One region of the Pantoea sp. ABR1s genome, then DNA from elsewhere that is predicted to be linked to it. Evidence: predicted binding sites of a transcription regulator. Region 1 holds the regulator's gene; each other region holds the start of a gene.

What was found. Region 1 encodes PurR, which represses purine synthesis genes. Its sites were predicted from a motif close to CANGCAAACGTTTGCNTG; they were not measured.
Region 2: the regulator PurR is predicted to act here: its motif matches at 2,375-2,392, upstream of ACXKZD_RS00500 (nucleobase:cation symporter-2 family protein).
Region 3: the regulator PurR is predicted to act here: its motif matches at 3,315-3,332, upstream of ACXKZD_RS12740 (amino acid aminotransferase).

The regions. Positions count from the first base shown of each region.
Region 1 covers NZ_CM173823.1:2,300,889-2,306,399, forward strand. The annotation lists gene ACXKZD_RS10800 (C40 family peptidase) at 32-829, shown strand; gene cydH (cytochrome bd-I oxidase subunit CydH) at 875-964, opposite strand; gene purR (HTH-type transcriptional repressor PurR) at 1,246-2,271, shown strand; gene punR (DNA-binding transcriptional activator PunR) at 2,268-3,173, opposite strand; gene punC (purine nucleoside transporter PunC) at 3,281-4,483, shown strand; gene cfa (cyclopropane fatty acyl phospholipid synthase) at 4,794-5,511, shown strand, end outside.
Region 2 covers NZ_CM173823.1:108,183-113,693, reverse strand. The annotation lists gene trmH (tRNA (guanosine(18)-2'-O)-methyltransferase TrmH) at 1-265, shown strand, start outside; gene recG (ATP-dependent DNA helicase RecG) at 262-2,340, shown strand; gene ACXKZD_RS00500 (nucleobase:cation symporter-2 family protein) at 2,444-3,817, shown strand; gene ACXKZD_RS00495 (AsmA family protein) at 3,936-5,511, shown strand, end outside.
Region 3 covers NZ_CM173823.1:2,697,534-2,703,044, forward strand. The annotation lists gene pncB (nicotinate phosphoribosyltransferase) at 1-159, shown strand, start outside; gene asnS (asparagine--tRNA ligase) at 317-1,717, shown strand; gene ompC (porin OmpC) at 2,018-3,163, shown strand; gene ACXKZD_RS12740 (amino acid aminotransferase) at 3,397-4,587, shown strand; gene ACXKZD_RS12745 (MBL fold metallo-hydrolase) at 4,630-5,259, opposite strand; gene mepK (peptidoglycan L,D-endopeptidase MepK) at 5,299-5,511, opposite strand, start outside.

The DNA.
Region 1 (5,511 bases):
TGGCCCTGACAACTTAACTAATCAACGGACTATGCGTTTAATCATTACGTTTTTCATGCTGGCCTTTGCGCAACTGTTTTTCAACATCGCCGCTGCGTCGCCTCACGCGCCGGTGAACGTCAGTACGCATAAAGCAGAGAAAAAGAGTGCGCGCGACGATGAGCGTCGCAAGCGTCGCCCGGTCAAAACGGTGACGAAAAAGACTCGCCTCAGCCCGGTTCAAAAACTAAAAACAAAAAAACTGAAAAAAGTCGAACTCACCGCTAAACAGACGCCTGCTAAGAAGACCTCGCTAAAAACCGCCCGTCTCAGTAAGAACAAAGAGAAAAAACGTTATGGTCATCAACGCCTGCTGAAAACCGCTGAGGTCACCACCAGCGAGACCGGCACGATTAAGATGAGCAAATCTCACCGTCAGCGCTACCAGAAGGCCCGCGAAACCGCGATGACCAAGCTGATGGGTCAGTTGGGTAAACCCTATCAGTGGGGCGGCACCTCTCCCCATACCGGTTTCGATTGCAGCGGCCTGGTCTGGTACGCCTATAAAGATCTGGTGAAGTTTAAGATCCCACGTACCGCTAACGAGATGTACCACCTGCGTGACGCCGCGCCGATCAAGCGTGAGTCGCTGGAGAAAGGCGATCTGGTCTTCTTCCGTATCAATGGTCGTGGTACTGCGGACCATGTCGGCGTTTACCTGGGTGATGGCAAGTTTATCCAGTCGCCACGCACCGGCAAAGATATTCAGATCAGCGCGTTAGGAGAAGATTACTGGCAGCGCCACTATATTGGTGCCCGTCGGGTGATGACGCCGAAAACCATACGCTGAGCAGCAGAACAACCAGAAGAGAGCCGGGATAATCCCGGCTTTTTTTTAGTGCAGAATAGCGGTAAAACTAAAGGCCACAATCATCAGCAGACAGCCCGCGGTGGTCATTAAAGCCAGTTTAAGATCGGTACTCATTGCTTGCTCCTTAGTCACACAATCAGTAGGGGTATCGCATTTTCCCACAGGGGCCGGTAAAAATCTCGTTTTATCCGTTCAGCCTTGTTAGAATCCCGCCTTTGTTGCGCAACGCGCGCAACCCTGATTCCGTTTGCGCACGTTTTCAGGCGTTTTTACGCCGCCAGCGGCCTGTTTCCTGGCCAGGAAAGCTGCATTTTTGCGGAAAAAACCCTGAGCAGACGCAAACGTTTAACACTACGCTTATCATAGAGTTAGATAAGCACTGGAGTCCGATTTTCATGGCAACAATTAAAGATGTGGCGAAACGCGCTGGCGTCTCAACGACCACCGTTTCGCACGTCATCAATAAAACCCGCTTTGTGGCTGAAGAGACGCGCAACGCGGTCTGGCAGGCGATTAAAGAACTGCACTACTCGCCGAGCGCCGTGGCGCGCAGCCTGAAAGTGAACCACACCAAGACGCTGGGCCTGCTTGCCACCTCCAGCGAAGCACCCTATTTCGCTGAAATTATCGAGGCGGTTGAAAATCACTGTTTTGACAAAGGCTATACGCTGATTCTGGGTAATGCGCATAACGATCTGCAAAAACAGCGCGCCTATCTCAGCATGATGGCGCAGAAACGCGTCGATGGGCTGCTGGTGATGTGCTCTGAATATCCGGACGATCTGCTGCAGATGCTGGAAGAGAACCGCAATATCCCGATGGTGGTGATGGACTGGGGCGAGTCGCGCGCCGACTTCACCGACACGGTACTGGATAATGCTTTCCAGGGCGGCTATCTGGCGGGACGCTATCTGATTGAACGCGGACACCGGGATATTGGTGCAATCCCCGGCCAGATGGAGCGTAACACCGGTGGCGGACGTCATGCCGGTTTCCTGAAGGCGATGGAAGAAGCGGGTATTCAGCCACGCGCCGAGTGGATTGTGCAGGGTGACTTTGAGCCGGAGTCAGGCTATCAGGCGATGCAGCAGATCCTGTCGCAGAAGCAGCGTCCGACTGCTGTGTTCTGTGGCGGTGACATCATGGCGATGGGCGCAATTTGCGCCGCCGACGAGATGGGTTTGCGTGTCCCCCAGGATATTTCGGTGATCGGCTATGACAATGTGCGCAACGCCCGCTATTTTGCACCGGCCCTGACCACAGTGCATCAGCCTAAAGCCCAGCTGGGTGAGAAAGCGCTGGAAATGCTGCTGGACCGCATTACCAGTAAGCGCGAAGTGTCACAAACGATTGAGGTCCATCCCACGCTGATTGAGCGCCGTTCCGTGGCCGATGGCCCGTTCCGCGACTATCGCCGTTAATGCTCGCTTAACCACTCCTGATTAAGCGTTTGCGCATCACCCAGATAGCTGAGCAACCAGCCTGTCGCCGGTGATGCGCGATCCTCTGCCCAGCTGACGCAGCATGGGCTGTCCGGAAACGCCACCGGCAGCGTCAGTTCAACCAGCTCGCCGCTGTCGAGCAGTGGCCTGGCCAGGTGACCCGGCACCATCGCCACACACAATCCTGCCTGCACGCACTCCAGCCCGGTTTGCCACTCCGGCACCACCAGCCGGCGCTGGTTATCCAGCGTCCATGTCATACGACGCGGCAGTGCGCGAGAAGTATCTTCCAGCACCAGGGAGGGCCAGCTCCGCAGCGTGTCATCATCTATCTGGCTCGCCTGTGTCAGAGGATGGTCGGGCGCAACCACGCAGCGCCAGTTAAGCGTGCCCATATCCCGAAAAGCAAAACGTCCGCCCACCGGTATCGCCTGAGTGGCACCAATCGCCACTTCCACCCGGCCATCGGCCAGCGCATCCCAGACGCCGTTAAAGACTTCATAGCTGATGATCAGCTCCATATCGGGAAAGTGGCGATAGAAATCTTTGACCAGTTGTCGGGTGCGCTGAGGTTTTGCGATACGGTCAACGGCAATGCTTAGCTGGCCGCGCCAGCCGTTAGCCAGCTGCTGACACTGTCGCCGGGTGGCAAGCATTTTTTTGATGACGCTGCGCCCTTCCCGGACAAAATGCTCACCCGCCGGGGTCAGAACCACTTCGCGATGCTGCCGTTCAAACAGCGGTACCGCCAGCCAGTTTTCCAGCTGACGCACCGTATAGCTGATGGCAGAGGGCACCCGATGTAACTCCTGCGCGGCGGCGCTGAAGCTCCCCCCACGGGCGACAGCGTCAACCACTTCTAATGCATATTCTGACCACATAATCTGCCTTCAAAAATTTTAACAGCCATCGGCAAATATTACCGTTTCACAGCAGCAAACGCACCTTTTACACTCTGCCGCGTTTATCCTGCAAAAATGAGAATCAGATGCTGTCGAATAAAGGATTTATGCTCTACCTTGCCCTGCTGAGCATGCTGGGCTTTTTAGCCACTGATATGTACCTGCCCGCCTTTGGTGCGATGCAGCAAACCTTTAACACTTCACCCGGTCTGATCAGCGCCAGTATGAGTCTCTTCCTGGGCGGCTTCGCCGTGGGTCAGCTCTTCTGGGGACCGCTTTCCGATCGCATCGGTCGTAAACCGGTGCTGCTGTCCGGACTGGCCATGTTTGGCGCTGGCTGCGCAGGCATGCTGTGGGTGAACGATATCTATCTGATGCTGGCGCTGCGTTTTGTCCAGGCGATTGGCGTCTGTGCCGCTGCCGTAAGCTGGCAGGCGCTGGTGGTGGATCGCTACCCTGCAGCGCGCGCTAACAAAGTCTTTGCCACCATTATGCCGCTGGTTGCGCTCTCTCCGGCGCTGGCTCCGCTACTGGGTGCCTGGCTGATCGGCCACTTCCACTGGCGTTCGATTTTCCTGGTGCTGACCCTGATTGCAGTGGCGTTGATTCTGGCCACGCTGCGTCTGCCCACCGTGCGCAAGGCAGCGGGAGAAAAAGGTGCGCAGCCGGGCTTTTTCACGCTGCTTAAATCACGGGTCTACAGCGGCAACGTGCTGATCTACTCCGCCTGCTCCGCCAGCTTCTTTGCCTGGCTGACCGGATCGCCCTTTATTCTGGCGGATCTGGGTCTGTCGCCCGCCGATATCGGTCTGAGTTATGTGCCCCAGACGCTCGCCTTTTTAATTGGTGGCTTCGGCTGTCGCACCCTGCTCAACCGCTTTAACGGCGCACAGTTGCTGCCCTGGCTGCTGGCCGTCTACAGCCTGAGCATTCTGGCGCTGTTTGCTGTTGCGCTTGCTGGCAGCAGCACGCTGGTGAGTCTGATGGTACCGTTCTGCGGTATGGCGCTGGCTAACGGCGCGATCTATCCGATTGTGGTGTCCAGTGCGCTGATGCCCTTCCCGACCGCTACCGGTAAAGCCGCTGCGTTGCAGAACACACTGCAGTTAGGACTCTGTTTCGCTGCCAGCCTGGCGGTATCGGCCGGCTTAACTCAGCCGCTATTTACCACCACACTGATGATGACGGTGACAATTGTGCTGGCGCTGATGGGTTACGCCATGCAGCGTGCCGCAAGCGCACAAACTGTTGTTGCCTCTGCGCAAACTGCCTGCCAGGATAATCAGTGACACACTGACTTTTTAGTTAGCGCCCTAACAATAAGTTATTGAATATTGACCCGCGTGAGCATATACTCATCCGGGTCAACAAATCTGTAATAAATCAACAATATAATAACGTAATAATCTGATTGGCACCCTGCTGCCGGGACGGTATTCGCGCGCGTTATTCTCACCTTACCCGACCTGCTGCAGGCTGTTCCAGTCCTCTGTATCACACAGATAACCGGTTTGCGGAGCCATCCGCATCGTTTCTCATTGCCTGAATAAATTGGCTACTCTTTGTTCAGGTTCAGATTGGACAGGTGGTGGAAAATCTATGAGTTCATCTTATGCAGAAGAAGTGAGCCTCGAAGAAAACCATTGGTATCGCATCGTTCATGAGCTGCTGGAAAAAGCGGATATCGAAATTAATGGTTCACGTCCCTGGGATATTCATATTAATCATCCTGGTTTTTTTAAACGTGTTCTGCAGGAGGGCTCTCTTGGGCTCGGTGAGAGCTATATGGATGGATGGTGGGAGTGTGACCGGCTGGATATTTTCTTCCACCAGGTACTTAAACATAAACTCGATCAGCAGCTGCCTCATCACTTCAAAGATACGCTGCGCATTGCCGCCGCACGCTTAACCAATATGCAGTCAAAAAAACGGGCGTGGATTGTCGGTAAAGAGCATTACGACCTGGGCAACGACCTCTTTTCACTGATGCTCGATCCCTATATGCAATACTCCTGTGGCTACTGGAAAGAGGCGACGACACTGGCGACGGCGCAGGAAGCCAAGCTGGATATGATCTGCCGTAAATTAGCGCTGGAACCCGGAATGTCACTGCTGGATATCGGCTGTGGCTGGGGCGGACTCGCGGAATTTGCCGCACGTCATTATGGCGTTAAAGTGCATGGCGTGACGATTTCCGCCGAACAACAGAAACTGGCGCAGCAGCGCTGTAGCGGATTAGACGTCACGATTCTGTTGCAGGATTATCGCGACCTGAATGAACAGTTTGATCGTATTGTGTCGGTGGGTATGTTTGAAC
Region 2 (5,511 bases), 1.9 Mb from region 1:
GCAGTCGCTGAATGTCTCGGTCGCCTGCGCGCTGATCCTGTATGAAGCACAGCGGCAGAGGCAGAACGCGGGTCTGTACCTGCGCGACTACAGCCTGCTGGACGAAGATGAGCAGCAACGTCTGTTGTTCGAAGGCGGATTCCCGGTGCTGGCGCGGGTCGCAAAACAGAAAGGTTTACCCTATCCGCGCATCAATGCGCAGGGCGAAGTCGACGCCGATCCCAGCTGGTGGGCAACCATGCAATCGACCGGTAAAAGAAGATGAAAGGCCGTCTGCTGGATGCCATCCCGCTCAGTACCCTGACCGGCGTCGGTGCCAGCCAGGCGGCAAAGCTGGCCAAAATTGACCTGCATACCATTCAGGATCTCCTGCTTCATCTCCCGCTACGCTACGAAGATCGCACCCAACTCTATGCCATTGATGATCTGCTGCCCGGTATCTGGGCCACAGTAGAAGGCGAAGTGCTGCACACAGATATCACCTTTGGTCGCCGCCGGATGATGGTGTGCCAGATTAGCGATGGCAGCGGCGTACTGACGATGCGCTTCTTTAATTTCAATGCCGGGATGAAGAACAACCTGTCGCCGGGCCGGCGCGTCACCGCGTATGGTGAAATTAAACGCGGTCAGCGTGGCGCTGAGATTATCCATCCCGAATACCGGATCCAGGGCGAACAGAGCAATGTGACGCTGGAAGAGACCTTAACGCCGGTTTATCCCACCACCGAAGGTATCCGGCAGGCCACGCTGCGTAATCTCACCGATCAGGCACTGACGCTGCTGGAGAGCTGCCCGATTGCCGAACTGCTGCCGCAGGAACTGAGCGGCGGTTTAATCAGCCTGCCAGATGCGCTCCGCACGCTGCATCGTCCACCACCCGATCTAAAACTCAGCGAGCTGGAGAGTGGTCATCATCCGGCACAACGCAGATTGATTCTGGAAGAGCTGCTGGCACACAACCTCAGCATGCTGGCGGTACGCGCCGGTGCTCAGCGCTATTACGCTTTACCGATGCTTCCCCGGCACAACCTTAGCGACCAGCTGCTGGCTGCGCTGCCCTTTTCACCGACCAATGCGCAGAAACGCGTGGTGGCGGAGATAGAGAAAGATCTGGCAAATGACTTTCCGATGATGCGGCTGGTGCAGGGTGACGTCGGCTCGGGTAAGACACTGGTCGCCGCCCTCTCTGCGCTGAACGTGATCGCACATGGTAAGCAGGTTGCTCTGATGGCGCCGACCGAACTGCTGGCTGAACAGCACGCCAGTAACTTCCGCCAGTGGTTTGCGCCGCTGGGCATTGAAGTGGGCTGGCTGGCCGGAAAACAGAAAGGCAAAGCCCGCCAGGCACAGCAGGAAGCGATAGCCAGCGGTCAGGTGGCGATGGTGGTGGGCACACATGCCCTGTTTCAGGAGCAGGTGCAGTTCAACGGTCTGGCACTGGTCATTATTGATGAGCAGCATCGGTTCGGCGTCCACCAGCGACTGGCGCTGTGGGAGAAAGGTGAGGAGCAGGGCTTCCATCCGCATCAGCTGATCATGACCGCCACACCAATTCCGCGCACCCTGGCGATGACCGCTTATGCCGATCTCGATACCTCAACCATCGATGAGCTGCCGCCGGGACGTACACCGGTGACCACCGTGGCTATCCCCGATACCCGACGCGATGAGATTGTGGCGCGGGTTGAGCATGCCTGCCGCGAAGGGCGTCAGGCCTACTGGGTCTGCACCCTGATTGAAGAGTCAGAATTGCTGGAAGCACAGGCGGCAGAAGCCAGCTGGGAATCCCTGAAAACGGCGCTGCCCGACTTAAACATCGGGCTGGTGCATGGCCGTATGAAGCCTGCGGAAAAACAGGCGGTGATGCAGGCGTTTAAAGCGAATGAACTGCAGCTGCTGGTGGCGACGACCGTGATTGAGGTTGGCGTGGACGTGCCGAATGCCAGCCTGATGATCATCGAAAACCCGGAGCGGTTAGGGCTGGCGCAGCTGCATCAGCTGCGGGGCCGTGTGGGCCGTGGTGCCGTGGCATCACACTGTGTACTGCTCTACAAAGCGCCGCTGAGCAAGACGGCGCAGAAGCGTTTACAGGTGCTACGCGACAGCAATGACGGCTTCGTCATTGCCCAGTTCGATCTGGAGATTCGCGGGCCGGGTGAACTGCTGGGCACGCGTCAGACCGGCAATGCCGAATTTAAAGTGGCCGACCTGCTGCGCGATGCGGCGATGGTGCCCGAAGTTCAGCGTGTGGCGCGCCACATCCACCAGCACTATCCCGAACAGGCCAGCGCATTGATTGAACGCTGGCTGCCAGAGAACACCCGTTATACCAACGTCTGAACGCCCCCCTCTGATTCGGCTTTTTTATCCCTGCCGGGCAAACGATTGCTTTTAGCCTGCGGATGATTACAATCGCCACATTATTTTTTGGGAAGAACAGAAGATGTCCACTAATCCGCAGCCAGAACAGCCTTCCGCCACGCAAAGCGAACTGATTTATCGTCTTGAAGATCGTCCTCCTCTGCCGCAAACGCTGTTTGCCGCCGGTCAGCATCTGCTGGCGATGTTTGTCGCGGTCATTACCCCCGCGATTCTGATTTGTCAGGCGTTAGGGCTGCCCGCAGAGGATACCCGGCACGTGATCAGCATGTCGCTGTTTGCATCGGGTGTGGCATCACTGCTGCAAATCAAAACATGGGGGCCGGTGGGTTCGGGCCTGCTGTCGATTCAGGGCACCAGCTTCAACTTCGTTACGCCCTTGATTATGGGCGGCATGGCGCTAAAAAATGGCGGCGCTGACGTGCCCACCATGATGGCGGCGCTGTTTGGTACGCTGATGGTCGCCTCCTGTACCGAAATGGTGCTGTCACGCGTATTGCACCTGGCGCGCCGGATCATTACGCCGCTGGTGTCCGGTATCGTGGTGATGATTATCGGCCTGTCGCTGATTCAGGTGGGGCTGACCTCCATTGGCGGCGGTTTCAGCGCGATTAACGATCATACTTTTGGTGCGCCGAAAAATCTGATGCTGGCAGGGGCTGTGCTACTGGTGATCGTGCTACTTAACCGGCAGAAGAACCCCTACCTGCGCGTTGCCTCCCTGGTTATTGCCATGGCGGTGGGCTATCTGCTGGCCTGGGCGATGGGGATGCTGCCTGCCGCCGGCATCCCCACCGATCAGCCGCTAATCGTGGTGCCGACCCCGCTCTATTACGGGCTGGGCTTCGACTGGAATCTGCTCATCCCGCTTATGCTGGTGTTTATGGTGACCTCTCTGGAGACTATCGGCGATATCACCGCCACCTCAGATGTGTCAGAGCAGCCGGTCAGCGGACCCCTCTATATGAAACGCCTGAAAGGCGGCGTGCTGGCGAATGGCCTCAACTCCTTTGTCTCCGCGCTGTTTAATACTTTCCCGAACTCCTGCTTCGGTCAGAACAATGGCGTGATCCAGTTGACCGGTGTTGCCAGCCGCTACGTCGGCTTTGTTGTCGCGCTGATGCTGATTGTGCTGGGGCTGTTCCCGGCGGTCAGCGGGCTGGTGCAGATGATCCCTGAACCGGTACTCGGCGGCGCCACCATTGTGATGTTCGGCACCATCGCCGCCTCGGGTGTCCGCATTGTGTCACGCGAGCCGCTTAACCGCCGCGCCATCATGATTATTGCGCTGTCGCTGGCGGTGGGCCTGGGCGTTTCTCAGCAGCCGCTGATCCTGCAGTTTGCGCCTGACTGGCTGAAAACCCTGCTCTCTTCCGGTATTGCGGCGGGCGGCATTACCGCTATCGTACTCAACCTGATTTTTCCGCCAGAGAAGTAAGGCCAGAGGCAGGCTTCGGCCTGCCTGCTAATTATTCGGATTTACATCCAGGCTGTTGAGCTGTAACGGTAATTCAGGCATAACAACCTCTCACCGGATTTAACTCGGGAAGGATGCTATGAAATTTATTGGAAAGTTTTTCCTCACCTTACTTTTGCTGCTGCTTTTCACCCTGGTCGTGATCTATGTTCTGTTGCAGACACAGTGGGGTGCAGGCTGGTTTAGCCGTTGGGTGAGTGACAAAACCGAATGGCATCTCTCCCTGAGTAAAATTGAACACAATTTCTCCTCTCCCTCTCACATCATTCTGGATGACTTCAGCTTTGGTCACGATGGACAGCCTGCAGTTCTGGTGGCGAAACGGGTCGATCTCGGTCTGGCACTGATTCAGTTCAGCGATCCGCTGCATTTCAGCAGCCTTGAGCTGCGCGACGGAGAAGTGAATCTGGCCAATCTGGCGCCAGGCAGCGCGCTACCGATTCAGGCCGATCGCCTGCAACTCAACAATATGCGTATCGACAGCCCCAACAGCGCGTTACCGCTGTTTGCTCAGCAGGTTAATGGCGGCATTCTGCCGTGGAAACCCACTGCCCTTGATATGCTGGGCCGCGATGCCCGCTTCCAGATGAGCGCAGGCAGCATGACGCTGAATAATGTGCCGGGTGAAAACGTACTGATCCAGGGCAGTGTTGCCCAGGGTCGGATGCGCTTTGACAATATTGGTGCCGACCTGGCGCGTGGCTCTATGACCGGCAACGGTGAGCGCGATGCCCAGGGCAACTGGAAAATTAATCAGCTGCGACTGAACGACATCCGTCTGCAGACCACCAGCAGCCTGAAAGATTTCCTGCATAGCCTGCAGGTTGTCCCCTCGATTGCTATTACGCGACTCGACATGACCGATGCCCGCCTGCAGGGGCCTGACTGGGCGGTAACGGATCTGGATCTGACGCTGAGAAACGTTAACTGGCAGGGTGATGACTGGCAGAGTAACGATGGTTCGCTGGCGCTGAATGCCAGCAATTTTATCAACGGTGGATTCGAACTAAATGACCCCATCGTTAACCTGGACTTCTCACCGCAGGGCGTGGCACTGACGCAGTTCAGTTCACGCTGGGCAAATGGGGTAATTCGGGCTGACGGTGACTGGTCGCGTAGCGATAAACGCCTGACACTGAAAAACCTGGCGGTGGCGGGACTGGAATACACTCTGCCGCAGGACTGGCGCGATCGCTGGCAGGCGACACTGCCCGCATGGCTGGATAGCGTAGAGGTGACGCGCTTCACCTCTAATCGAAACCTGATTATCGACATCAATCCGGCTTTTCCCTTCCAGCTGACCTCACTGGATGGATCCGGTGAAAACCTGCTGCTGGCGCAGCAGCATCAGTGGGGGATCTGGTCGGGTAAGCTCAGCCTGAACGCGGCAGAATCAACCTTTAATCGCACCGACCTGCGTCATCCGTCGATTGCGCTGAGCGCTGACCAGCAGCAGATTCAGGTTACGGAGCTGAGTGCGTTCAGTAATAAGGGTCTGCTCGAAGGGACGGCCACCGTAGGCCAGCAGCCAGCCCGTCCGCTGACGCTGCAACTGACAGGTCGTGCTGTACCGGTGAATGTGTTGCAGAACTGGGGATGGCCCGCGTTGCCGTTAACCGGTGACAGTAATATGCAGCTGCAGCTGAACGGTGCAT
Region 3 (5,511 bases), 400 kb from region 1:
GTGACGCCACTGAATATCGTTATCAAACTGGTGCAGTGCAATGGCAAGCCGGTGGCGAAACTCTCAGACAGCCCGGGCAAAACTATCTGCCAGGATAAAGCCTTTGTCAGAGCCCTGCGAAAAGCGTTTGATCTGCCGCTGGTGAAAAAAGCGAGTTAAACCTCTTCTTATCGGGGCGTTGATGCGCCCCGCCTCTGCTGTAATAAATCTGCTTTCCCCCTGAATTTTGCTTGTTTCCTGAAGACTCGCAAGTAACATAGCAAAACCCCGGATGGGGCAACTTTTTTACTCACTTCTTCTATATAGAGAGATATTTATGAGCGTAGTGCCTGTAGCGGACGTACTGCACGGTCGCGTCGCGGTTGACAGTGAAGTCACCGTACGTGGTTGGGTGCGTACCCGAAGAGATTCCAAAGCCGGTCTTTCCTTCATCGCTGTCTATGACGGCTCCTGCTTTAATCCCGTTCAGGCTGTCGTCAATAATTCTCTGAATAATTATCAGGATGAAGTGCTGCGTCTGACCACGGGCTGTTCCGTTATCGTCACCGGTAAAGTGGTGGCCTCGCCGGGTCAGGGCCAGGCGTTTGAGATTCAGGCGACCCACCTTGAAGTCGTGGGCTGGGTGGAAGATCCCGATAGCTACCCGATGGCGGCGAAACGCCACAGTATCGAGTATCTGCGCGAAGTGGCTCACCTGCGTCCGCGCACCAACCTGATTGGCGCGGTCGCCCGCGTTCGCCACACCCTGGCGCAGGCGCTGCATCGCTTCTTCCATGAAAATGGCTATTTCTGGGTCTCGACGCCGCTGATTACCGCCTCCGATACCGAAGGTGCCGGCGAAATGTTCCGTGTCTCTACGCTGGATATGGAAAACCTGCCGCGTAACGATCAGGGCAAAGTTGACTTCAGCGAAGATTTCTTTGGTAAAGAGGCGTTCCTGACCGTTTCCGGTCAGCTGAATGGCGAAACCTATGCCAGTGCCCTGTCGAAGATCTACACCTTCGGTCCGACGTTCCGCGCAGAGAACTCCAACACCAGCCGCCATCTGGCGGAATTCTGGATGCTGGAGCCGGAAATCGCCTTTGCCTCACTGGATGATGCCGCTGCACTGGCCGAATCAATGCTGAAGTATGTCTTCAACGCGGTGCTGGAAGAGCGTGCCGATGACATGGCCTTCTTTGCTGAGCGGGTAGATAAAGAGGCGGTTGAGCGCCTGCAGCGTTTCATCACCACCGATTTCGCGCAGGTGGATTACACCGATGCGGTTGAGATCCTGATGAACTGCGGTCAGACCTTCGAAAACCCGGTTTCCTGGGGTATTGACCTCTCCTCTGAACATGAGCGTTACCTGGCCGAGAAACACTTTAAAGCGCCGGTGGTGGTGAAAAACTATCCGAAAGACATTAAAGCGTTCTATATGCGCCTGAATGACGATGGCAAAACCGTGGCGGCGATGGATGTTCTGGCGCCAGGCATTGGTGAGATCATTGGCGGTTCACAGCGTGAAGAACGTCTGGATGTCCTGGATGCGCGTCTGGAAGAGATGGGTCTGAATAAAGAAGATTACTGGTGGTATCGTGACCTGCGTCGCTACGGTACCGTGCCACATTCTGGCTTTGGATTAGGCTTTGAACGTTTAATCGCCTATGTCACCGGCGTACAAAATGTCAGGGACGTAATCCCCTTCCCGCGCACCCCACGCAACGCGAGTTTCTGATATTCGGCATTAAATATAAGAAATTCATATATATAACGAGGTCGGCACTGCCGGCCTTTTTTTATTTTTGTAAATTTTGAGTTCTCTCACAAAGTTCCGTGTTTTTTACATTTTGTAATACATATTTTCTTACTGAAACAAGATTACGAGTTTAGTAGCATTTAAGCGCTAGAATTACGGCGGGTGGGATGGAAAGATGCGTGCAGACACAGGAAGACACCAAACTTCGTTCAGGGTTCTGTAAAGATTTCCTGACGGCAGTGGCAGGTGTACAAATAACTCCAATGAGGGTAATGAATAATGATGAAGCGCAATATTCTTGCAGTGGTTATCCCTGCTCTGTTAGTAGCTGGCGCAGCAAACGCTGCAGAAATCTATAACAAAGACGGCAACAAACTGGACCTGTACGGTAAAGTGGATGCGCGTCACCAATTCTCTGATAGCGCTGGTGATGATGGCGATGAGTCTTATGTGCGCTTCGGCTTCAAAGGCGAAACCCAGATTAATGACCAACTGACCGGTTACGGCCAGTGGGAATATAACATTCAGGCGAACAACTCTGAAGGTTCTGACGCACAAGACGACAACAAGACCCGTCTGGGCTTCGCCGGTCTGAAATTCGGCGATGCAGGCTCAATCGACTACGGTCGTAACTACGGTCTGGTTTACGATGCAATCGGCTGGACCGATATGCTGCCAGTATTTGGTGGTGACTGGGGTAACTCAGATAACTTCATGAACGGTCGTAGCGGCGGCCTGCTGACCTACCGCAACACCAACTTCTTCGGTCTGGTTGATGGCTGGGACTTTGCTGCTCAGTATCAGGGTAAAAACGATCGTGACGGTAACAGCGACGGTGTGCGTCGTTCTAACGGCGACGGCTACGCGTTCTCAACTTCTTACACCTCACCAATCGGTGTAGGCATCGTTGGTGCATACAGCAGCAGCGACCGTACTAATGCACAGGCAGCGGGTACTACTGACGCGAATGGTAACGTAATCGGTCAGGGCAAACGTGCAGAGAACTGGGCAACTGCGCTGAAATATGATGCGAACAACGTTTACCTGGCGGCAATGTATGGCGAAGGCCGTAACTCTTCATTTTATGACGCTACCGTACCTAACACCGCCGCTGGCGCTCTCCCTGGCTCAACCACTAATGGCACTGCCTATGTTAACAAAAGCCAGACTATTGAGTTAGTTGCTCAGTATCAGTTTGACTTCGGTCTGCGTCCATCCATCGCATACGTGCAGCAGAAAGGCAAAGATATTGAAGGCGTGGGCGATGCTGACCTGTACAAATACATCGATGTTGGCGCGACTTACTACTTCAACAAAAACATGTCTACCTATGTTGATTACAAAATCAACCAGCTGGATGACGACAACGCACTGGGTATGAACTCAGACGACGTGGTTGGTGTAGGCCTGGTTTACCAGTTCTAATCCTGCTTAAACATGTTGAAAAACGGGGCTACGGTCCCGTTTTTTTATGGCTGTTATTCACCAGAACTCTGTTTCCTCACGCCCTTCTACTCCGCTAAAACGTCTGTACTTCCCCGTCGCGCAATCCGCACCGCAAAATGTATGAATTTGTCTCGCAAACGGTTGGCATTTGCCTGGCCGGACGCTAACCTGAGAGCTCTTTTCGCTAAAGTTCACGCTAATGGACCTGACACATGTTTGAATCGATCTCTGCTGCACCCGCCGATCCTATTCTTGGGCTGGCCGATCTGTTTCGTGCTGACGACCGCCCGGAAAAAATCAATCTGGGTATCGGCGTCTATAAAGACGAAACCGGCAAGACCCCGGTGCTGACCAGTGTTAAAAAAGCTGAGCAATATCTGCTGGAAAATGAAACCACCAAAAACTATCTCAGCATTGATGGTCTGGCTGATTTCGCCCGCTGCACGCAGGCCCTGCTGTTCGGCAACCAGAGTCCGCTAATCACCGCTGGCCGCGCTCGCACGGCTCAGACACCGGGTGGTACCGGTGCGCTACGCGTTGCAGCCGATTTCCTCGCCACGCAAACCTCGGTGAAGCGGGTCTGGATCAGCAATCCGAGTTGGCCGAATCACAACAATGTGTTCAATGCTGCCGGTCTTGAAGTCTGTGAATACCACTATTATGACGCTGCAAACCATACGCTCGATTTCGATGGTATGCTGGCGTCACTGAAACAGGTTCAGCCAGGCGACGTGGTGCTGTTCCATGGCTGCTGCCATAACCCGACCGGTATCGACCCGACCGCCGAGCAGTGGCAACAGCTGGCGGAGCTGTCACAGGCCAACGGCTGGCTGCCGTTGTTCGACTTCGCTTACCAGGGTTTTGCCCGTGGTCTGGAGGAAGATGCAGAAGGCCTGCGTATTTTTGCCGCCTCGCATCAGGAACTGATCGTCGCCAGCTCTTACTCCAAGAATTTCGGCCTGTATAACGAGCGTGTTGGTGCCATCACGCTGGTTGCCGCCGATGCGAGCGTGGCAGATACCGCGTTCAGTCAGGTGAAGTACACCATTCGCGCGAACTACTCCAATCCGCCGGCACATGGCGCCGCCATCGTCGCCACCATTCTGGGCAACGATACCCTGCGTACCATCTGGGAGCAGGAGCTGTCGGACATGCGCCAGCGTATTCAGCGCATGCGCCAGCTCTTTGTAAATACCCTGGCGGAAAAAGGCGCACAGCGCGACTTCAGCTTTATTATTAAGCAGAACGGCATGTTCTCGTTCAGTGGCTTAACCAAAGAGCAGGTCATTCGCCTGCGTGAAGAGTTTGGCGTCTACGCGGTGAACTCAGGTCGGGTGAATGTGGCGGGCATGACGCCAGACAATATGTCGGCGCTGTGCGAAGCCATTGTCGCCGTGCTGTAAGCAGGATGACCGAATTGAAAAATGGGCCTGCTGGCCCATTTTTTATTGCAGGAAAGGATTACTGATGCGTTCATGCCCCAGCGTAGAAATCGGGCCGTGACCGGGCAGAAAAGTGACATCATCGCCCAGCGGCAGCAGTTTCGTGCGGATAGCATCGATTAACTGCTGATGATCGCCCTGTGGGAAGTCTGTGCGTCCCACACCACCATTAAAAATCACGTCACCTGAAATCAGTAACCTTCCTGGCCGATCGAAGAACACCACGTGGCCAGGCGAATGGCCCGGACAGTGCAGCACTTCCAGCGTGGTCAGCCCTACCTGTACGCTCTCCCCCTCTTCCAGCCAGCGATCGGGGGTAAAAGGCGCGCATTCATCAAGTCCGAACATCCGGCTCTGGGTAGGCAACGCTTCCAGCCAGAATGCATCACGCTTTTGCGGTCCGACAATCGGAATCTGCCAGAAGGCAGCCAGCTCGACGGCGGCCCCGACGTGATCAAGGTGTCCATGGGTCAGCAGAATCCGGGAAGGTTTAAGTTTGCATTGTTCCAGCGTCTCTTTGATCAGATCGGCATCGCCGCCTGGATCAACCAGCGCGGCTTCACGAGTGGACTCGCACCAGATAACTGAACAGTTCTGGGCAAACGCGGTAACAGGAATAATGTGGTAATTCATAACGCTCCATGACCGGCTCACGCAGCGTTGCCGGTGTCATTACCAGTGCCTGATCGGCCCGGTATCAATATGTACAAAGTTACTGCGGGGATAATATCCTACACCACCCGCACGCAGAGATAACGCCGCTTTGCGTACATTGGCCAGAGAAACCCCTTCGATATGGAAATCCATTGCCTGGCCTTTGGTATGATAGCTGTGCTTTGCCACCCCAGGACCGCTCTCACGTAACATGTTGTTGGTTGCCAGTGA